Regions from separate parts of the Ralstonia sp. 24A2 genome, predicted to be linked through region 2. Evidence: predicted binding sites of a transcription regulator. Region 2 holds the regulator's gene; the other holds the start of a gene.

Region 1 (9,643 bases), 760 kb from region 2:
GGTTGCATAGCCGAGGTGCTTGAACCCCAGCGCACCCGTCACGCCACCCACGAAAAACATGCCCAGCAGCGACAGCAGCAGCCGCAGCTTGGGCCGGTTGGCGACCACGGTCGGCAAGTTGCGATGCCCGTGGTTCCAGTACAGCGCCTTACCGACCTCAATGCCGATGTCGGTGGCCAGCCCTGTCACGTGCGTGGTGCGGATCTCCGCCTTTGAAATCTTGGTGATGATGGCGTTCTGCAACCCCATCAGAAAACACAGCAGCGCGACGGTGGCCGGCACAAACACGACGCGGTATTGCCCGAGCGACGTGCCCATCATGCCGAAGAGCAGCAGCAACCCGGCTTCGAGCATGAGCGGTAGCGCAAATTCACTCTGCGTGCTGCGTCGGCGCCCCCAGTTGACAAGCACAGCCGTACAGGCCGCCCCGCACAGGAACGCCAGCAGCGATGCAAAACCCGCGAGCAGGAGCACGATATTGCCCAGCACAAGGTCGTCGGCCATTGCCGAGACAATGCCGGACATATGCGAGGTGTATTGCTTGACGGCGAGAAAGCCGCCCGCGTTGGCAGCGCCCGCCACGAAGGCCAGTGATTGCCCCAGGCGCCGGTTGGCGTCGTCGGTGCGTTGGGGGCTGGTCAGGCGGCGGAGGTATTGAATCGGCATGACCCATCCAGACGGTAACCAAGCGGCCATTATGCCCGCTCAAAGGTCACCGTCTTTAACGGAAGGTCAAGGATTGAAGTACTGGAACAGCGACATGCCCTGCATGGCCGTGAAGGTCTTCTGCGCGGCCTGCAACGACACTTGCTGCTGGGCAAACTGCGAGATCGCGGTGGTGTAGTCCACCGACTGCAGCTTGGAGATCTGCTCCTTCAACTGCTCGCCGTAGTTCGAGCCGCTGCTGTTGAGCGTGGTGATCTGCGCCTGCTGCGTGCCCACCGTCACCTGGGCCTGCAGGGCGACCTGGTAAGCGTTGTCGAGGTTGCCCTGCGCCGTCTGCACGGCTTTCTGCAGGTTGGCAACGTCGGTGGCCTGGGTGGCCGGGTTGATCGGGGTGGACAGCGCCGTGATCAGGTTTTCGTAGGTCTTGAAGATGCTCTGGTTGGCCGACGGATTGGACGGGTCCGTATTGGCGATACGCACGAACACAGAGTCACCCGACACCGAGTTCGGCATCGATACATTCTGCGAAACCTGCACCGTGGGCGGCTGACCGCTGCCGACGTACTGCACGCTGCCGCTCGTGTTGACGAACGGGTCGGTCGTGCCGTTTGCGCCACCGAACAGCGCCACGCCCTGGGCGTCGCGCTGGTTGGCGGTGGCGAGCAACTGCTGATACTGCTGCTTGACCTGCGCCAGCACACCAATGCGCTGTGAATCCGTCATCAGCGAGGTGTTGGCCGACACCAGGCTCTGCTTGCCCTGCTGCAGCGTGGTCACCAGGTTGGTAAGCGCTGACGACACGTTGGTCAGGCGCGCGTCGGTGGCGTCGCGGTTGACCTGGTACTGGTCGTTGGCGTCCTGCGTCTGCTGCAGTTGCGACATCTGGCCGAACGCGCTCGGGTTGTCACCCGCGCTGGTGAGCGCAATGCCGCTCGCAATCTGCTGCTGCAGCGTCATCAGGCTCGACTGCGTGTTCTGCATCGAAGCGGTGGATGCTGCAAAGAATTGGGCGGTGCTGACTCGCATGATCGGTCCGGACGAAGGGCTTTAGGACGTTATCGGCAGATGGGGCAGATTCTTCAGTCGACCAATCAGCCGCCGGCAATCGACAGCAAGGAATCGAACAGCGTATTCGCGGTCTGCATCACCTTGGCCGATGCCTGGTAGGCCTGCTGATACTTCATCAGGTTCATTGCTTCGTCATCCAGGCTCACGCCCGACACCGATTGCTGCTGCTGCGTGGAGCTCGCCAGCAACGCCTTCTGCGAGGTCAGGTTGCTGCTGGCCGTATTGGCCTGTACGCCCACCTTGGTGACGAGGTTGTTCCACGACGAGCCGATCGAGGTGGTGCCGCCGTCGAGCAGCGTGGCGTTGCGCAGCTTGGCCAGCGCGCTGGCGTTGCCGCCGTCGGTGCTGTTGGCAGTGTTGGCCGAGATGGTGAACGTATCGTTGTTGGCCGGCGTACCCGAGAGCGTCAGCTGCACGCCGTTGAACGAATACGTTGCGCCCTGCGTGTACGGCGCCGTACCACCTGTGTACGTGGTGTTGGTGCCGTTCACGCTAACCGTCACACCACTCGCCGGGAAACCCGAGAGCGACCCGCCCACGGCAGAGCTGTAGGTCAGGTTGACCGGCGAAGTGAGCGGTGAACCGGCGTACGCGCTGTTCACGCCGATGGACGACACCGTGGCGCTGCCCGTGTTGTTGCTGCCCTGGTTGAGCACCACCGGCGTGGCGGCCGCCACGTTGTGATAGTCGGTGGTGAGCGTCTGCATGCTCGATGCCGCGTTGGCGGTCGGGCGCACCAGGAACGAATCCCCACTGTTCATCGTGCCCGACACGTTCATCGTGATGCCGTCGATGGTGGTCGGCCAGCTCGTCACCGTGACGGAGGCGGAGCCGTCCGGGTAGTGCGAGACGGTGTAGGCGCCGCCCTGGTACTTGATCTGGTAGTCGTAACCCTGGCCCGCGTTGGCGTTGGTGATGCTGGCCGTGACCGTGGCGCTGCCGGTGTTGTTACTGCTGGCAGCAACAACGGGGCCGGCCACGGAGAACAGGTTCGCCCCCATCTTGCCGTTGGCGTCCATGCCCAGACTGTTCTGCGCGTTCACGTCGGCCGACACGGCCGCAGCCAGTTTGCCCAGACTGTTCTGCGCCGGGATGAGCGTGTTGCGGCGGAAATCCATCAGGCCGCCCAGGGCGCCGCCGCCCAGCTGGCTGTCGTCAATGGTGACGGTGCCGGCCGGGCTCTTGTAGCCAACCGACAGCTGCGTCGGGTCGTACTGCGACGGCACAGCCGCCAGCTGGTAGCTCTGGTTGCCCTGCACCAGCGCCTGGCCGTTGCCCACGTAGATGTTGTACTGGCCGTCGCCGGTCTGCACCACGCTGGCCTTGATCGACTTGTTGAGCGTCTGCACGAGCTGGTCGCGCTGGTCACGCAGGTCGTTGGCAGGCTGGCCGGTCGAGGCCTCGGCCTTGGAGATCTGGTCGTTCAGGCCGGCAATCTGCTGCGCCACACTGTTGACGGAGCTGATCTGCGTCTGCACCTGCGTGTTGACCTGGCCGGACAGCGAGGTCAACTGACCAGCAATCGAGTTGAAACGGCTCTGCAGGCCGGCCGCAGCGTTCAAGAACACCTGGCGCGCGGTGGTGCTCGACGGGTTGGACGTCAGGCCGTCTGCGGAGTTGAAGAAGCTGGTCAGCGCCGAGGAGAGGCCGCTGTTGCTGTCCGACATGTACTGGCTCAGGCCGGACACCAGGCTGTTGAGCTGGTCAGCCGAACTGGTGGCGGCCTGGCCGCTCTGCACCTGGGCCGTCAGGAACTGGTCGTAGATACGCTTGACGGTGGTCACGTTGGCACCCTGCCCCAGATAGCCGACACCGGCGTACAGCGGAATGTTCTCCGTCTGCACGGCTTCCTGGCGCGAATAGCCAGGCGTGTTGGCGTTGGCGATGTTGTTGCCGGTCACCTGTAGGTTGATATTGGCGACCTGCAGGCCGGTCGCGCCAATATTCAAAAGGGACGTGCTCATAGTTATCTCGGTGCGGGCGGCACAGCGCCGCCAGGATGGACCCTACAAACAACATCGGCCGGCTCTGATCAAACTTGAGCCGGCCGATGCTATTGGTTTTCGTTTCTGATAGCGAACGTCAAACGATCTGTTTGAGCACCGCCATGATCTTGTTGGCGTAGTTCGGGTCTGTGGCGTAACCCGCACGTTGCAGGCCCTTGGCAAACGAAGCCGCATCGTTACCGTTGCCGGCCGCGACAACGTTGCTGTAGCGCGGGTTGTTGGCCAGCAGGTTGGCGTAGTCCTTGAATGCCTCGGCGTACGAGCCGTAGGCGCGGAACTTCTCCTGGACCTTGTGAGCGACGCCGCCCACGTATTCGGTGGTGGTCACCGTGGCAGTCTTGCCCGTCCACGAGCCGCCGGCCTTGATGCCGAACAGGTTGTGCGTGTTGGAGCCATCCTTGGCCTTGATCTCGCGGCGGCCCCAGCCGGACTCCAGCGCGGCGTGGCCGATCATGAAGTTGGCCGGAATGCCGGTTTCCTGCGCAGCCTGCGAGGCGTGGCCGATCAGCTTGTTGTAGAAGCTGGCCATGCGCTCGCCACGCGGCTCGGCAGCCACGCCCGACAAATCCACATCCGGCGCTGCACTGGTGGACTGCCCAGCATCGGCCTGCTTGCGCAAGGCAGCCAGCGCACGCTGCACACGTTCTTCCAGCCCTGGGCGCGGCACGGTGCTGATGCCCGAGCCGTCATCTTCCCCACCTGACACCGTCGGCGCAACCGCCGCGGCCATGCTGTTGAGCGACGAGCGGGCGATGGCGCGGGCGGCATCGGTCGAGCCAGCGGCCCCGGGCAACGCGGTATTCGTGGCCGTCGTGCTGGACAACGCGGTATTCACCGGCCCCCCGGCATCAGGGTTCACGTGGTTGGCCTGGCGCAGCATCTGCTTGAGCAACTGGTCCGCCACGCCCACCCCGCGCGACGCCATCGTCTGCGAGAGCTGCTGGTCGAGCATCGACGTGTACATCTTGGTCGACGACGAATCGAATGGCCCATTCTGCGGCGATGCATCGCGCATCTGCTTGAGCATCATGTTCACGAAGATCGCGTCGAACTGCTTGGCGACGGTCTTGGCGGCGCCGGTCGGGTCGGTGCGTGCGGCCTGCTTGAGCGACTCGAATCCGGTGGAGTCGAGCGCCAGGCGGCTGGTGAGGTCGGTCGGGTTCATGGCGTCGGCCCCGGCGTCAGATGATTTCCAGCTCGGCACGCAGGGCGTTGGCCGCCTTCATCGCCTGCAGGATCGAGATCAGGTCTTGCGGGTTGGCGCCGATCGCGTTGATGGCCTTGACCACGTCCGCCAGGTTGGTGCCGCCCTTCACGTTGATGAGGCTGCCGCCTGCCTGCTTGACCTCAATGTTCGAACGCGCGGCCGCCACGGTCTGGCCTTGCGAGAACGGTGCCGGCTGGCTGACCACCGGCTCGGTGCTGATGGTGACCGACAGGCTACCGTGCGCCACCGCGCAGGGCTCGAGCTTGACGAGCTGGTTCATCACCACCGAACCTGTGCGGGCATTGACCACCACACGTGCGGCGGCCAGTGCCGGCGTCACTTCAATGTTCTGCAGCTTGGCGAGAAACCCGACGCGGTCCGACGCCAGCGCCGGTGCGCGTACGTTGATCGTGCGGCCATCGGCGGCCTGGGCGGTATCCGCGCCGTACTGCTTGTTGATGGCGTTGACGATGTTCTGCACCGTGCCGAAATCGGTTGTGCCGGTGTCGAGCTGGATGCTACCGGCCTCGCCCACCGTGGCCTGCACCGCGCGCTCCACCGTCGCCCCGTTGGCGATGCGGCCGGCGCCCAGTTGATTGATCTGTACCTTGCTGCCGTTGGCTGACGCGCCTGCGCCGCCAATCACCACGTTGCCCTGCGCCAGCGCGTACAACTGGCCATCCACGCCCTTGAGCGGCGTGAGCAGCAGCGTACCGCCGCGCAGGCTCTTGGCGTTACCGATGGACGACACCGTCACGTCAATCATCTGGCCCGGCCGCACAAAGGCGGGCAGCGAGGCCGTCACCACCACGGCGGCGGTGTTCTTGAGCTGAATGCTGGCGCCGGCCGGCACGTTGATGCCGAACTGCGTGAGCATGTTGTTGAAGCTCTGGATCGTGAACGGGGTCTGCGTGGTCTGGTCACCGCTGCCGTCCAGGCCGACGACCAGGCCGTAGCCGATCAGCGCGTTCTCGCGCACGCCGGCAACGCTGGTCAGATCCTTGATGCGGTCAGCGTGTGCTGCGGTGGGAATGAATCCGGCAATTGCGCTCAGTGCCACCAGGACCGCGCCAAGGGTGCGATGTAACGTCGTGCGATACAAAGTCATGGCCGCTTCCTTAGAACGGTGACACGGTCAGGAAGAACCGCGACAGCCAGCCCATCTGCTGGGATTCGGACACATAGCCCGTACCGCGGTACTCCATGCGTGCATCCGCCACCTGGGTGGACAGCACGGTGTTCTGGTTGTTGACGGTGGTCGGGTTGACCACCCCCGAGAACTTCACCGACTCGGTGCCCTGGCCCACGGCGGTCTGTTTCTCGCCGCTGACCACCAGGTTGCCGTTGCCGAGCACTTCCACCACCGTCACCGTGATGGTGGCCGTGAAGTTGTTCTGCGCACCGTTGGCGCCCTTGCTGTCGAACTTGTTGGCATCGCTGGCCGACACGCCCAGCAGCGACAGCACGCCAGGGTTCATGCCGGCGAACGTCGGTACCGAAGCGGTCATGCTGCCAGTGCGGTTCACGCTGCCGGAAGTCTGCTTGCTGGCCGCCGTGTTCTCGGTAATCACGATGGTGATGGTGTCGCCCACCATGTGTGCGCGGCGGTCTTCGAACATGCCGCGAAAGCCGCCGCTGCCCGATGCCACTTCCTGGTAGATCGCCCCATTCTGGCGCGGCGCCATGACAGGCATGGGCGGGCGGGCCGTCGTCGGGCCCTGCACGATCGGCTCGGGCGGCGGCAGCATGCCGCAAGCACTGGCGAGCACGGCAGCGGTGCCAAGCACAACCAACTGAACCGCTTTTTGCACCATCGGCACAGCGCGGCCGCCGTGCGAGAGCGAGTAGACCGGGGGGGTTTGCATCGCGTGACTTCCTTAAAGCAGCACCGTCGCGCTTAGAGCTGCGACAGCTTCTCCAGCATCTGGTCGGACGTCTGCACCGACTTGCTGTTGATCTCGTACGCACGCTGCGTCTGGATCATGTTGACCATCTCTTCCACCACGTTCACGTTGGACGTTTCCACGTAGTTCTGGTTGAGCACGCCCACGCCGTTCGAACCCGGGTTGGCCAGGTTGGCGGTGCCCGAGGCCTCGGTCTCGGCGTACAGGTTCTCGCCCATGCTGCGCAGGCCGGCCGGGTTGATGAAGTTGGCCAGCTGGAACGTGCCCACCTGCGTGTTGGCTGCCGAGCCCGGCGTGCTGACCGTCACCACGCCGTCCTTGCCAACGGTCAGGCTGGTGGCGTTTTGCGGAATGGTGATGGCCGGCTGGATCGGGTAACCGCTGGAGGTCACCAGCTGACCCTGCGCGTTGACCTGGAAGCTGCCGTCACGCGAGTAGGCCAGCGTGCCGTCCGGCATCTGCACCTGGAAGAAACCGTTGCCGTTGATGGCCACGTCGGTCGAGTTGCCGGTCTGCGTCAGGTTGCCCTGCGTGTGCAGACGCTCGGTGGCGACGATGCGCACACCGGTACCGATCTGCATGCCCGAAGGCAGCGTGGTCTGTTGCGACGATTGCGCACCCGGCTCACGCACGTTTTGGTACAGCAAGTCTTCGAACACGGCGCGCGAGCGCTTGAAGCCCGTCGTGTTGACGTTCGCCAGGTTGTTCGAGATGACATCCAGCTGCGATTGCTGGGCGTCCATCCCGGTCTTGGAAATCCACAGGGAGCGAATCATGTTCGAGTCCTTGGTTGATTCAGTTCACGCGCCGGCCGCTTAAGCGTGGCGCAGCAGTTCATTGGCCGACTGGGCATTCGTGTCGCTCGTCTGCAGCGATTTCATCTGCATCTCGAGCTGGCGCGAAATTTCAATCATGTTGACCAGCGAGTCAGTCAGGTTGACGTTGCTGCCTTCCAGTGCGCCGGGCGTGATGCGCACGTTTTCGTTCGTGTCGGCGTCTTGCCCGTCACGCTGGCGGAACAGGCCATCGGCGCCGCGGTTCAGGTTGGAAGGGTCGATACTGACCAGCTTCAGGCGGCCCAGCGACACCGGCGGCGTCACGTTGTCCGCGCTGATGGCATTGACCGTGCCGTCCTTGGCAAACTGCACCGTCGTATTGGGCGGCAGCGTGATCGGGCCACCATCGCCCATCACCGGCTGCCCGGCCAGGGTGACGATGGTGCCGTCGGCATTCAGTTGAAACGTGCCCGCGCGGGTATAGGCCTCGGAGCCATCTGCGGCCTGCACGGCAAAGTAGCCCTGCCCGTCGACTGCCACATCCAGCGCTCGGCCGGTGGTTTCGATCGGGCCCTGGGTCACATCCGTGCCAATGGCCGAAGCCATCACATAGCTGCGCGTGGGCGAGCCATCACCCTGCACGCCTACCGTATGGAACGCGTCGATCTGCGCCTTGAAGCCGGTGGTGCTGGCGTTGGCGAGGTTGTTGGCGCTGGCAGCCTGTTGGTCGAACAGGTGCTTCACGCCAGTCATCGACACGTAGATCGAGCGGTCCATGCGAATGTCCTTGGTGTGCCGCAGTTAATAAACTTCAGGCGATGGCGATCAGGCGATTACATGCTCACCAAGGTCTGCAGGATGGTGTCCTGCGTCTTGATGGTCTGCGCGTTGGCCTGGTACGAGCGCTGGGCGATGATCATGTTGACCAGCTCGGCCGACAGGTCCACGTTGGATTGCTCCACCGCCGACGACTGCAGCAGGCCGAACGAGCCCATGCCCGGCGTACCCAGGTTCGGGGCGCCCGAGTTGGACGTTTCCACCCACTGGTTGCCGCCGATGTTCTGCAGGCCTTCCGGTGCCTTGAAGTTGGCCATGGCAACCTGACCCAGAACCGAGGTGCGGCCGTTGGAATAGCGCGCAGTCACCGTGCCGTCGGTGCCGACCGAGTAGCTGGCCAGGCGGCCGGTGGCGTAACCGTCTTGCGTGACGCCAGGGGCCGTGTCGTTGTAGCCGCCGCCGTATTGCGTGGTGCCGGTGAAATCCATGCTGCCGATGCTCATGCCGCCAAACGTCGCGTTGATCTTGCTGGGCGTCGTGGTCAGCTGGCCGCTACCGTTGAAGCTGAGCGTGGCAATCGCGGCGCCAGGGTTGGGCGAAGTCTGCCCAACGCCGTCGACCTGCGAATACACGCTCCACTGGCCAACGCCGGTGTTCACGTAGTAGTTGGTCAGCATGTGGGCCTTGCCCGTGCCGTCGTACACCTGCTCCGAAACGGAGTGGTTGAACGTGGACGAGTTGGTGGCCGAGAACGGCGTGGTGGTCGGCGGCGTGGCAGCGGCATCCAGGTTCACGCCGAATGCGGTATTGGTGGTCGCCAGCGGTGCCAGGTCATTGACCGGAATCTGCAGGTTGGTCAGCACGGCGGTGTTGACCTTGCCGGTGGAATCCACGCCGTAGCCGGTCAGGTTCTGGCCGGTGGCGGAGATGATGTAGCCGTTCTTGTCGGTCTGGAACTGGCCGTTACGCGTGTACGACACCTGGCCGCTGCTCGCGTCGACCATGCGGTAAAAGCCCGTGCCGTTGATGGCGATATCCAGCGGGTTGCCGGTAATGGTCACGTTGCCCTGCGTGAACGACTGCGACACCCTGGTCACGCTCACGCCCTGACCAATCTGGTTGTCGGATGCGCCCACCAGCGAGCGTGCATACACGTCACCAAACTCGGCGGTCGATTTCTTGTAGCCGACCGTGTTGGCGTTGGCAACGTTGCTGCCAATCACATCGAGGTTGGAAGAG
Region 2 (9,643 bases):
GGCCTGCGCTTGCAGACCCAACTGGCTGGCACGCACGGCAAGATCCTCGCCCGTGACCAGGCCATCCACCATGATGAGCAGCGCGCGGCTTGAGCGGCTGAGCGCGCCGTTGCGCGTGGCGATTTCACGGCGCCCCGCGTCTGTTTTTTCGAATCGTGCAGATAGCCCTTGCATAGGTCCCCCCTCTTCCCCCCGAAGATTGGGGACAACCTAAGGCGTTTAATTTGCAGAACCGTGAAACTGCGCAGCTGGCACTGTGAAATCGATAAGCAAACGCTTGCGCTCAGATTGATGTCGCCAAAGCAAAACACCCCGCCTGAAGCGGGGTGTTGCATGGATGCGGGTTGCGCTACTCAGTGCGCTGCGGCGGCCCCGCTCATCACCTCGTGCGAACCACGGATACCGTTGAACCACGCGTTGAGCACCACCGCCACCAGCGTGCCCAGAACGATACCGCTGTGGGTAATCGGGTGCGTCCATTCCGGGAAGTGGTGGAAGAAGGCCGGCGCCAGCGTCGGCACCATGCCAAAACCCACCGACACGGCAATGATCAGCAGGTTATGGCGCTGCTGCTGGAAATCCACCATGCCCAGCATGCGGATACCGGCCGCGGCCACCATGCCGAACATCACCAACCCCGCGCCGCCCAGCACGTACTGCGGCACCGAGGCCACCACGTACGACAGCTTCGGGAACAGCCCCAGCACGATCAGCAGCAGACCGCCGGCCGCCGCCACGTAGCGCGAACGCACGCCCGTGATCGACACCAGCCCGATGTTCTGCGAGAACGACGTATGCGGGAACGTGTTGAACACACCGGCCACGACCGTCGCCAGGCCATCGGCGCGCAGACCATTCGTCAGTTCATTGCGCGAGATCGGCTTGCCCACCACGAGCGACAGCGCGAGGAACATGCCGGTCGACTCCACCAGCGTGATCACGATCACGATGCACATCGAGATGATGGCCGACAGCTCGAACTTGGGCATGCCAAAGTGGAACGGCGTCACCAACGTCATCAGCGGCGCGGCGCTCGCATCGGCCAGCGACACCTTGCCGAAGGCGGCGGCCACCAGCGTGCCGATCACGATGCCCAGCAGCACGGCGATATTGCACAGCAGCGCATTGCCGAACTTGGTCAGCAGCAGGATCGTCACCAGCACCAGCGCGGCGATGGCCAAGCCGAACGGATCGCCAAAGGCGGGGTTCGGCACCATGTGCTTCACACCGTCCACCACCTGCGGAATCATCTGTTGGCCACCGGCGGCCCAGTTGATGCCCACGCTCAGCAGCGAAAAGCCGATCAGCATAATGACCGTGCCCGTCACTACACGTGGGAACAGGCCCAGCAGCCGGCCCATCAGCGGTGCAATGGCAATGCCGAACACACCCGAGACAATGGACGCCCCGAAAATGCCGGGCAGCCCCATGCCGGGCTCCACACCAATGGCGATCATCGGTGCCACGGCGGCAAAGGTCACCCCCATCATCACCGGCAGCCGGATCCCGAAGATCAGGAAGCCGAGCGACTGGATGAGCGTGCCGATACCGGCTGCAAACAGGTCGCAATTGACGAGATACGAGAGATCGCTCTTCGACAGGCCGAGTGCATTGCCAACAATCAGCGGCACGGCGATCGCACCGGCGTACATCACCAGCAGGTGCTGCAGGCCAAGCGCAAACAGGCGCGGCAGCGGCAGGCGTTCGTTGACAGGATCGACGCAGGTCGAGGATGACGGCGAGGGTTGGCCGGGGGATTGGCGCATGTCTTGTCTCCTGAAGCCGCCCCCGTGTACGTGCCGGAGGCGTGCCTGGTGTGCATCGGCAGGCCGGGTGCACAGCCACCGTCTGCCGACATTTGCGTGACGTGATGTCACACATTTGCCGGCATCTTGGATCGCAGCCCGGATTATGTCAACAATTCATACCGTCTTTTGTGTACATATTTTGCGTTCCGAAATGCGTGTGCGCTTCGAACATCGCCACGCCCTGGTAGATCACCCCGGAATCGAGCCGCACGCGGTATAGGACGACACATCGCAGCATGCCGTTTTCGGCCACCACGGGCGTGAGATGGTAAGTGGTGCTCCCAAACGGGCTGCCACCGTGGTTGGTGGCACCAATGTCGGGTTGATAGTGCCGGATCGACAAATTCACGCGGTTTCCATTGGCCAGCACCTCCAGATTGCCAATCAGGCGCAGGGTGCCGTCCTTCCAGATCATGTCCAACGTACCGCTCACGCGGCCGACCGGCCCGCATCCGCCTACCACGGTGGGCGTCGTGAATATGCCGCGACACCCGAGCACCGTCTGCTGGCGCAGCGTCAAATCGGCCTGATCGATCACGGCGTAGTGGTAGTCCCCGGCGTTGCCGCCCACCGCTAACGTTTGCGCACCAAAGCGCACTGTGCCGCGCGTCCAGCGCCCATGCATGTAACCGCGGTGGTGGTGAAGATCGGCCAGCTCGGCGGCGTCGCCAACCAGCCGGTAGTCGTTGATGCCGACGATGGCGCCCGAGGGCAATTGCGCCAGCCATGCGGCGCTGCCGCTGATCTGTCGTGCCCCGTTGCCCAGCATGAAGCGAGGTGGCGCACTACGATAGGCAGGCAATGATTCTGTGGAAAACGTGGCAACCCGGGCATCGGCCAGCAGGATTGGCTGCCCGCATACCTGCGGTTCCTGACAACCTGTCAAATTGTGGGCGGTCCCCTTTTTTAGGCGCGTCGTGCGCGTCCGTAACGTCGGTTTGCCCGGCCAAGTGGTGAATTGAATCCATGGTGGTCCTTGAGGAAGGTTTGACTGCCGCACTCCGTAGCGGAATGTGCTTCGCAGTGCGCCTCAGCGAGGCGGTTTCAGCCTAGGCAGCGCCCAACCCGATGTTCAAGAAACAACACAACTTGATATTCCTTGATATTCAAGCGGGCTCCCTCAAGTGCGGGACTCGTCCATCCCCAGCGATGCCATGAAGAACCCTCACTACGATCCGGCCAAGCCCCACCACACGCCGGACGGCTTCCGCAACCGCTACCCTCACCCGCGCCCCGGCGGTGACTTCTGGAAATGGCAACGTGAGCGCCGCAAGGCCGGGCTCCCCAAGCCGCCCACGCTGGACCTCTCCTGCATTGCACCCAACCTGAGCGCGGTACACCAGCCGCCCGACGTGCCGCAGCTCACCTGGATCGGGCATGAAACGCTGCTGCTGCAGATTGACGGGCTGAACGTGCTGACCGACCCGGTGTTCTCCGAGCGCGCCTCGCCGCTGTCGTTTACCGGCCCGCGCCGGCACCAGCCGCCGGGCCTGTCACTCAAGCAACTGCCGCATATCGACCTGGTGCTGATCTCGCACAACCACTACGACCATCTGGACAAAGCGAGCGTGCGTGCGCTGATGCGCCAGCCGGGCGGTGCACCGATGTTTTTCGTACCGCTGGGCATCGACCACTGGTTCGCGCGCAACGTGCGGGGCACGCGCCTCACGGGTGAGGGGGGCAACATGAGCGCCAACGTACGCGCCTTCGACTGGGACGACGAGGCCAACTTCGGCCCCTTCACCGCGCACTTCTGCGCCGTGCAGCATTGGTCCGCACGCGGCCTGTACGACCGCAACCAGACCCTATGGGGCAGTTGGGCATTGCTGCATCCGCGCCTGCGCTTCTGGTTCTCGGGCGATCTGGGGTATTCGCAGGACACGCGCGACATCGGCACACGCTTCGGCCACTTTGATGTGGCCGCGATTGCCGTGGGCGCCTACGAGCCGCGCTGGTTCATGAAGGCCCAGCACATCGACCCCACCGAGGCGGTGCAGGTCATGCATGACGTCGGCGCGCGGCAGGCGGTGGGCATCCACTGGGGCACGTTCGCGCTGACGGACGAACCGCTCGACCAGCCCATCGCCGATCTGGCCCATGCATTGAAGGCCGCCGATGTGCCCGCAGAGCGCTTCGCCCTTTTCAAGCATGGCGAGACACGCGTGTGGGATGCCGCGACGCAACGCCTCGTCACCGCATTGCCCAAAGAAAAATCGCGGCCGCGAGATGACTCGCTAGCCGCGCAGTAAAACTCTGGCAGGTAACGCTACGGACTAAGCCGGCATCAGGTCGGTGTCGGCAGCCATGCACGGTCACGCAGACGGGCGCGGATGCGTGCGATGGCCTGGCTGTGGATCTGGCACACGCGCGATTCCGACACGCCCATCACGGCGCCGATCTCACGCAGGTTCAGATCCTGCTCGTAGTAGAGGCTCATCATGAGCTTCTCGCGCTCGGGCAGGCCCTCGATGGCGGCCACCACCGATTCGCGCAGGTCGTGGTCCAGCAACTGGTCCAGCGGCGTGGAATCGTTCTCGGCGGCGCGGTTCTCGATGAAGGCGTCGGCGTCTTCGCGGTCGAAATCTTCGTAGTACAGGAGCTGGCTGCCTTGCAGGTCGACCAGTTGCTTCTGGTAGTCGGCCAGCGACATGCCCAGCGCGGTGGCAATCTCGGTTTCGGTTGGCGCGCGGCCCTTTTGCTGCTGCAGCTTCTGGATCGCCTGCTCGATCGTGCGGGCGTTGCGGCGCAGGCCGCGCGGCAGCCAGTCGGAGCCACGCAGCTCATCGAGGATGGCACCACGGATACGCTGGGCCGCATAGAACTCGAACTGCACGCCCTGCGTTTCTTCATAACGCGACAGCGCATCGAGCAAGCCCATCATGCCGGCCTGGATCAGATCGTCGAGTTCGACGCTGGCCGGCAGCTTCACCATCATCTGGTTGGCAATGCGGCGCACCAGCGGTGCGTACGTCGCCATCTCGTCGGACTTGGTCTTGCGACCGGTTGCGGTGTACATATCCATGCCTGCCTTTGGCGCTTCGTTCATGGTGCGCCTCAATAAACCATCTCGGCCGCGCGCGCGGTGGCGCGGGGCGTCAGGATCGACGTTGTTTGTGCCGCCTCATGGGCCGCCGCATCCGGCGCAGCCTGAGTCGGTTCTTGCGCCGATACCATCACCCGCGATGCCACAGCACTGTCGGTGCCATCTGCGGCCTGGGCCTCGGCGCTGGCCCAGCTCAGCATCTCTTCGGCAAGCTGGCGGAAGGCCATGGCCGAAGGCGATGCGGGAAACGCGCTCGCCACGGGCTTGCCGAGCGAGAGCGCCAGTTCTACGTGCCGGTCTTCCGGCAGATAACCGGCAAAGTCGATGCGGGTGTTCAGGTACTGACCCACCGTGTTGGCCAGGTTGCCGAACACGCGTACGGCGGAGTCGACCGAATGCGCGCCGCAGACCACCGTGCGGATACCAGCACCACCCTGCAGCCCCGCGGTTTTCTTGAGCAGCGTGTACGCGCTCTTGATCCCTTCCGGGCCATCGGAGAACACCAGCAGCACGTCATCGCAGGCTTCGGCCACCGTACCCAGCGCACGGCTGCCGAAATGCGCGGCCACCAGGGTGACGTCGGCGCTGTCGTCGTGCTGCTCAAGCATGCCGGCCACCGCCAGCATGGTCTGGGCACTCACCACGGCAGCGTCGCGACCCATGGCTGACAACGCAATGCGCAGGTTGTCGACAAAGTCGTCGATCTGCTCTTCTGCACCGATCACCAGCACGCGGCGGCTGGCCACCTGGCCGAGCATGCGGCGCAGTCCGGCGGCCTGATCCTTGGCGAATGGGGTCGTCATGGTCGCCCCTCTTTGTTATGCGAAATCGAAAGCGGCCAGGCCCGGTTCGCGGCCGCGTGCGGCGCCTTGCGCCACCAGCAGCGATTCATCCGAATCCAGCGCGAACGACGATTGCTCGGCACTTGCACGGAAGCTGCGGTGGATCAGCAGCTTCTTGTTCGGTACTGCAATGTCCTCCGGCACACGCTGGCCGTACGACACGTAGTGCAGCGGCAGGCGGCGGCGGATCATCACGTCCATCGCGTGGCCCACCGAGGCGGCCTCGTCGATCTTGGTCAGGATGCAGCCAGCCAGGTTGGCATCGCGGTAGGCGCCCACCACTTCATCGAGCGTCTTGCCGTTGCTCGCGGCATTCAGCAGCAGCAGGCGTTTGATGGACGGGCCCACGGCGTGCAGCATCGCCATCTGTTCGGACACCGCGCGGTCACGCTGGCTCATGCCGATGGTGTCGATCAGCACGACGTGCTTCTCGCGCAGATCGTTCAGCGCCAGGCTCAGGTCTTGCGCGTCTTTCACGGCATGCACCGAGACGCCCAGGATCTTGCCGTAGATGCGCAGTTGTTCGTGGCCGCCGATCCGGTAGCTGTCGGTCGAGAGCAGCGCCACGCGCGATGCGCCATGGCGCAGCACGAAGCGCGCAGCCAGCTTGGCGGTCGTGGTGGTCTTGCCCACACCGGTCGGGCCCATCAGGGCAAACACGCCGCCCTGGTCGAGCAGGCTGTTTTCATCCGACACGGTGGTCAGGTTCTTTTCAATGGCGCGCTGCACGAAATCCAGCGCACCTTCATACGTGTCGTGCTGCGGCATGTTCTCCAGCACGTAGCGCGTGAGCTGTGCCGAGAAACCCGCGTTCAGCATGGTCTGGAACAGGCGCGTGCGCACCGGATCGCCCAGCTTCACACCCAGCGAAGCCAGGCTCGACATGGCGTCGTTCAGCGTGCTCTTGAGCACGTCGATCTCGCTGACCATGCGGCGGGTCATCGCGTCGGTTTCGGCCCGAATGCTCTCTTTCATGTCGGCTTGGATGGCCGAGCGCTGCAGGCTCACGTCTTCGCGCGGAGCGTCAGGTTTGGCCATCGAATCCTCCATGCGGACGAAGATGTCGGCCGGCTTGGCGGACTCAACTTGCGGTTGCGGGCGGGCAATCTGCTGCTCGGCGGCGCGGGCTGCACGCGCTTGGGCTTCCACGCGCTCAGCAAACGAGCGCAGCGTGGTCGGCTGCTCATCGTGCTCACGGCGGGCGGCCGGGCGCTTGATCTGCTCGACGGGTTCGTCTTCCGGCACCACGGTGCGGCGGGCGATGAACTGGGCCGTGCTGGCCAGCGTCTGGGCGGCATCTTCGTTGGCGCGCTCCAGCGACAGGCCTGCCAGCATGCGGGTGGAGGCCACCAGCGGGTCCACACCCAGCAGCGTTTCCGATGTACCGAGCTCCACGTCGTCATCCACGCGGGCTTGCAGCTTGCGGCCGGCGGCCGGCTCAGCCAGCGCGTCTTCCTGCACCGGGGCTTGCACGGCAGCGCGGCGCGCGGCGGTAAAGCGGTTGCGCAGACGGGCCAGTGCATTCGGTGCGGCCGAGGCTTCGGCCTGGGCCACAGCTTGCATTTGCGGCTCGGCGGGTGCCTGAGCTGCTGCCTCGGCCACCGGTGCGGGCTCGGGAATCGGAGCCGGCATGCTCGGGCGGCGTTGTGCGGCCTTCGGTGCGGTCGAGTGCGTATCGACCAGCGCATCCAGGTGCGTATCGGAGGCGGCGATGACCTCGATGCCGCCCGGCACGGCGCGGTTCGAGAGGATCAGCGCGTCGTCGCCCAACTGGTCGCGCACTTTACGCAACACGTCGCGCGACGTCAGTCCGGTGAATCGATGCATTTTCATGCGCGGCCTCCAAGCATGGCGACAACCTTAATCGTTCGGTGATCTGGAATTTCAGCGTGTGACAGCACGCGCAGGCTGGGTGCGGCGCGCTTGAACAAGCGGGCCAGCATGGGGCGCAGCGCGGGCGGCACGAGCAGGACGCCCGTCTGGCCCATCTGTTCGTATTGGCGCGACGAATCCGCAGCCGCTTGCATGAGCGAGTCGGCCAGTTGCGGTTCGATCGGGCCGGGCGCGCCACCATGCGCGCCAACGATGCTTTGCAGCAAGATGTTCTCCAGATTCGGGTCGAGCGTGACGACCTGCATTTCGTTCTTGGTCGGGAACAGGTGCTGGGCAATCGCCCGGCCCAGCGCGATCCGCACGGCGGCGGTGAGTTCGGCGGGGTCTTGCGTCCTGCCCCCGTGCTCCGCCAGCGTCTCGACGATGGTGCGGATGTCGCGGATGTGCAGGCCTTCGTCCAGCAGGTTCTGCAGCACCTTCTGCACGGTCGCGACGGGCAACAGCTTGGGCACAACGTCTTCGACCAGCTTCGGTGCTTCCTTGGCCAAATGATCGAGCAACTGCTGCACTTCCAAACGGCCGAGAAGCTCGGTGCTATGGGTGTAAATCAACTGATTGACGTGGGTGGCGATGACCGTGCTGCAGTCGACCACGGTATAACCCTCGGCCTGAGCGCGATCGCGCACATCGGCGGTGATCCACATAGCTGGCAGGCCAAAGGTCGGGTCCACGGTGGGAATGCCCGGCAGTTGCGTGCCCACGCGTCCGTCCTGACCACCCGGGTTGATGGCCAGGAACTTGCCCTGCTGCACCTCGCCCTGCCCGATTTCCACGCCCTTGAGCGTGATGCGGTACGACGACGGGCCCAGCTCCAGGTTGTCGCGAATGTGCACAACCGGCGCCAGGAAGCCCATGTCCTGCGTGAATTTCTTGCGGATGCCCTTGATGCGGCGCAGCAGCTCGCCGTCCTGGCTCTTATCGACCAGCGGGATCAGGCGGTAGCCGATCTCCAGGCCCAGCACGTCAACCCAGGAGACGTCGTCCCAGCTTGCTTCGGGCGTGTCGACGGGGGCGATGGCCTGCAGCACCGGTTCCGGCTCGGGAATCTCGCGGCGCTTCTTCAAATACCAGCCCAGGTAGCCCAGACCGCCGCCAAACAGGATGAACGGGATGTGCGGCATGCCCGGCACCAGGCCCAGCAGACCGAGCACGCCCGCCGTGGTCATCAGCACCATCGGCATGGCAAACAGCTCGCTCGACAGTTGCTGGCCGACGTCCTTGTCGGTGGACACGCGGCTGACCATGATGCCCGCCGCGGTGGAGATCACCAGCGCGGGAATCTGCGCAACCAGGCCGTCGCCGATGGTCAGCAGCGTGTAGTTGGTGGCGGCGTGGCCGATGTCCATGTTGTGCTGGAGCACGCCCACGGCCAGGCCGCCGATGATGTTGATCAGCAGAATGGCAATCCCCGCTACCGAGTCGCCACGCACGAACTTGCTGGCACCGTCCATGGAGCCGAAGAACTCGGCTTCCTGGGCGATCGTGGTGCGGCGCTTGCGGGCTTCGTCTTCACGGATCAGGCCGGCGTTCAGATCGGCGTCGATCGCCATCTGCTTGCCGGGCATCGCATCCAGCGTGAAGCGCGCGCTGACCTCGGCAATCCGGCCCGCACCTTTGCTGATCACCATGAAGTTGATGATCACCAGGATGACGAACAGCACGATGCCGACGGTGTAGTTGCCGCCCACCAGGAAGTGGCCGAACGCCTCGATCACCTTGCCGGCCGCATCCGGGCCGGTGTGGCCTTCCATCAGCACCACGCGGGTGGAGGCCACGTTGAGCGACAGCCGCATCAGCGTGGTGATCAGCAGAATGCTGGGGAACGACGAGAAATCCAGCGGCCGCAGTGTGTGCATGCTGATCAGCAGCACGATGATCGACAGTGCGATGTTGAACGTGAACAGCAGGTCGAGGATGAACGGCGGCAGCGGCAGCACCATCATCGCCAGGATCAGGATGATCAGCACCGGGCCGGCGGCGGAGCGGTAGTCGCCCTGGCGCAGGAAGCTGGAGACTCGGAGCAGTGCGGCGTTCATCGTCGTGGGGATCTGCTGGGG

What was found. The regulator FliA, encoded in region 2, starts transcription of late flagellar genes. The targets are predictions, from matches to a motif close to CTAAAGTTTNNNNNNNNNNNGCCGNTA.
Region 1: flgK (flagellar hook-associated protein FlgK) is a predicted target of FliA. The motif match lies at 3,751-3,777, and genes of this name have one in related genera.

The regions. Positions count from the first base shown of each region.
Region 1 is NZ_JBPVZD010000003.1:1,195,035-1,204,677, reverse strand. It holds gene ACS13N_RS22950 (YoaK family protein) at 1-666, opposite strand, end outside; gene flgL (flagellar hook-associated protein FlgL) at 733-1,692, opposite strand; gene flgK (flagellar hook-associated protein FlgK) at 1,758-3,698, opposite strand; gene flgJ (flagellar assembly peptidoglycan hydrolase FlgJ) at 3,817-4,905, opposite strand; gene ACS13N_RS22930 (flagellar basal body P-ring protein FlgI) at 4,922-6,055, opposite strand; gene ACS13N_RS22925 (flagellar basal body L-ring protein FlgH) at 6,066-6,812, opposite strand; gene flgG (flagellar basal-body rod protein FlgG) at 6,845-7,627, opposite strand; gene flgF (flagellar basal-body rod protein FlgF) at 7,667-8,404, opposite strand; gene flgE (flagellar hook protein FlgE) at 8,461-9,643, opposite strand, start outside.
Region 2 is NZ_JBPVZD010000003.1:431,631-441,273, forward strand. It holds gene ACS13N_RS19375 (hypothetical protein) at 1-174, opposite strand, end outside; gene ACS13N_RS19380 (nucleobase:cation symporter-2 family protein) at 354-1,766, opposite strand; gene ACS13N_RS19385 (hypothetical protein) at 1,915-2,808, opposite strand; gene ACS13N_RS19390 (MBL fold metallo-hydrolase) at 2,963-4,057, shown strand; gene ACS13N_RS19395 (RNA polymerase sigma factor FliA) at 4,093-4,854, opposite strand; gene ACS13N_RS19400 (MinD/ParA family ATP-binding protein) at 4,863-5,654, opposite strand; gene flhF (flagellar biosynthesis protein FlhF) at 5,670-7,526, opposite strand; gene flhA (flagellar biosynthesis protein FlhA) at 7,523-9,622, opposite strand.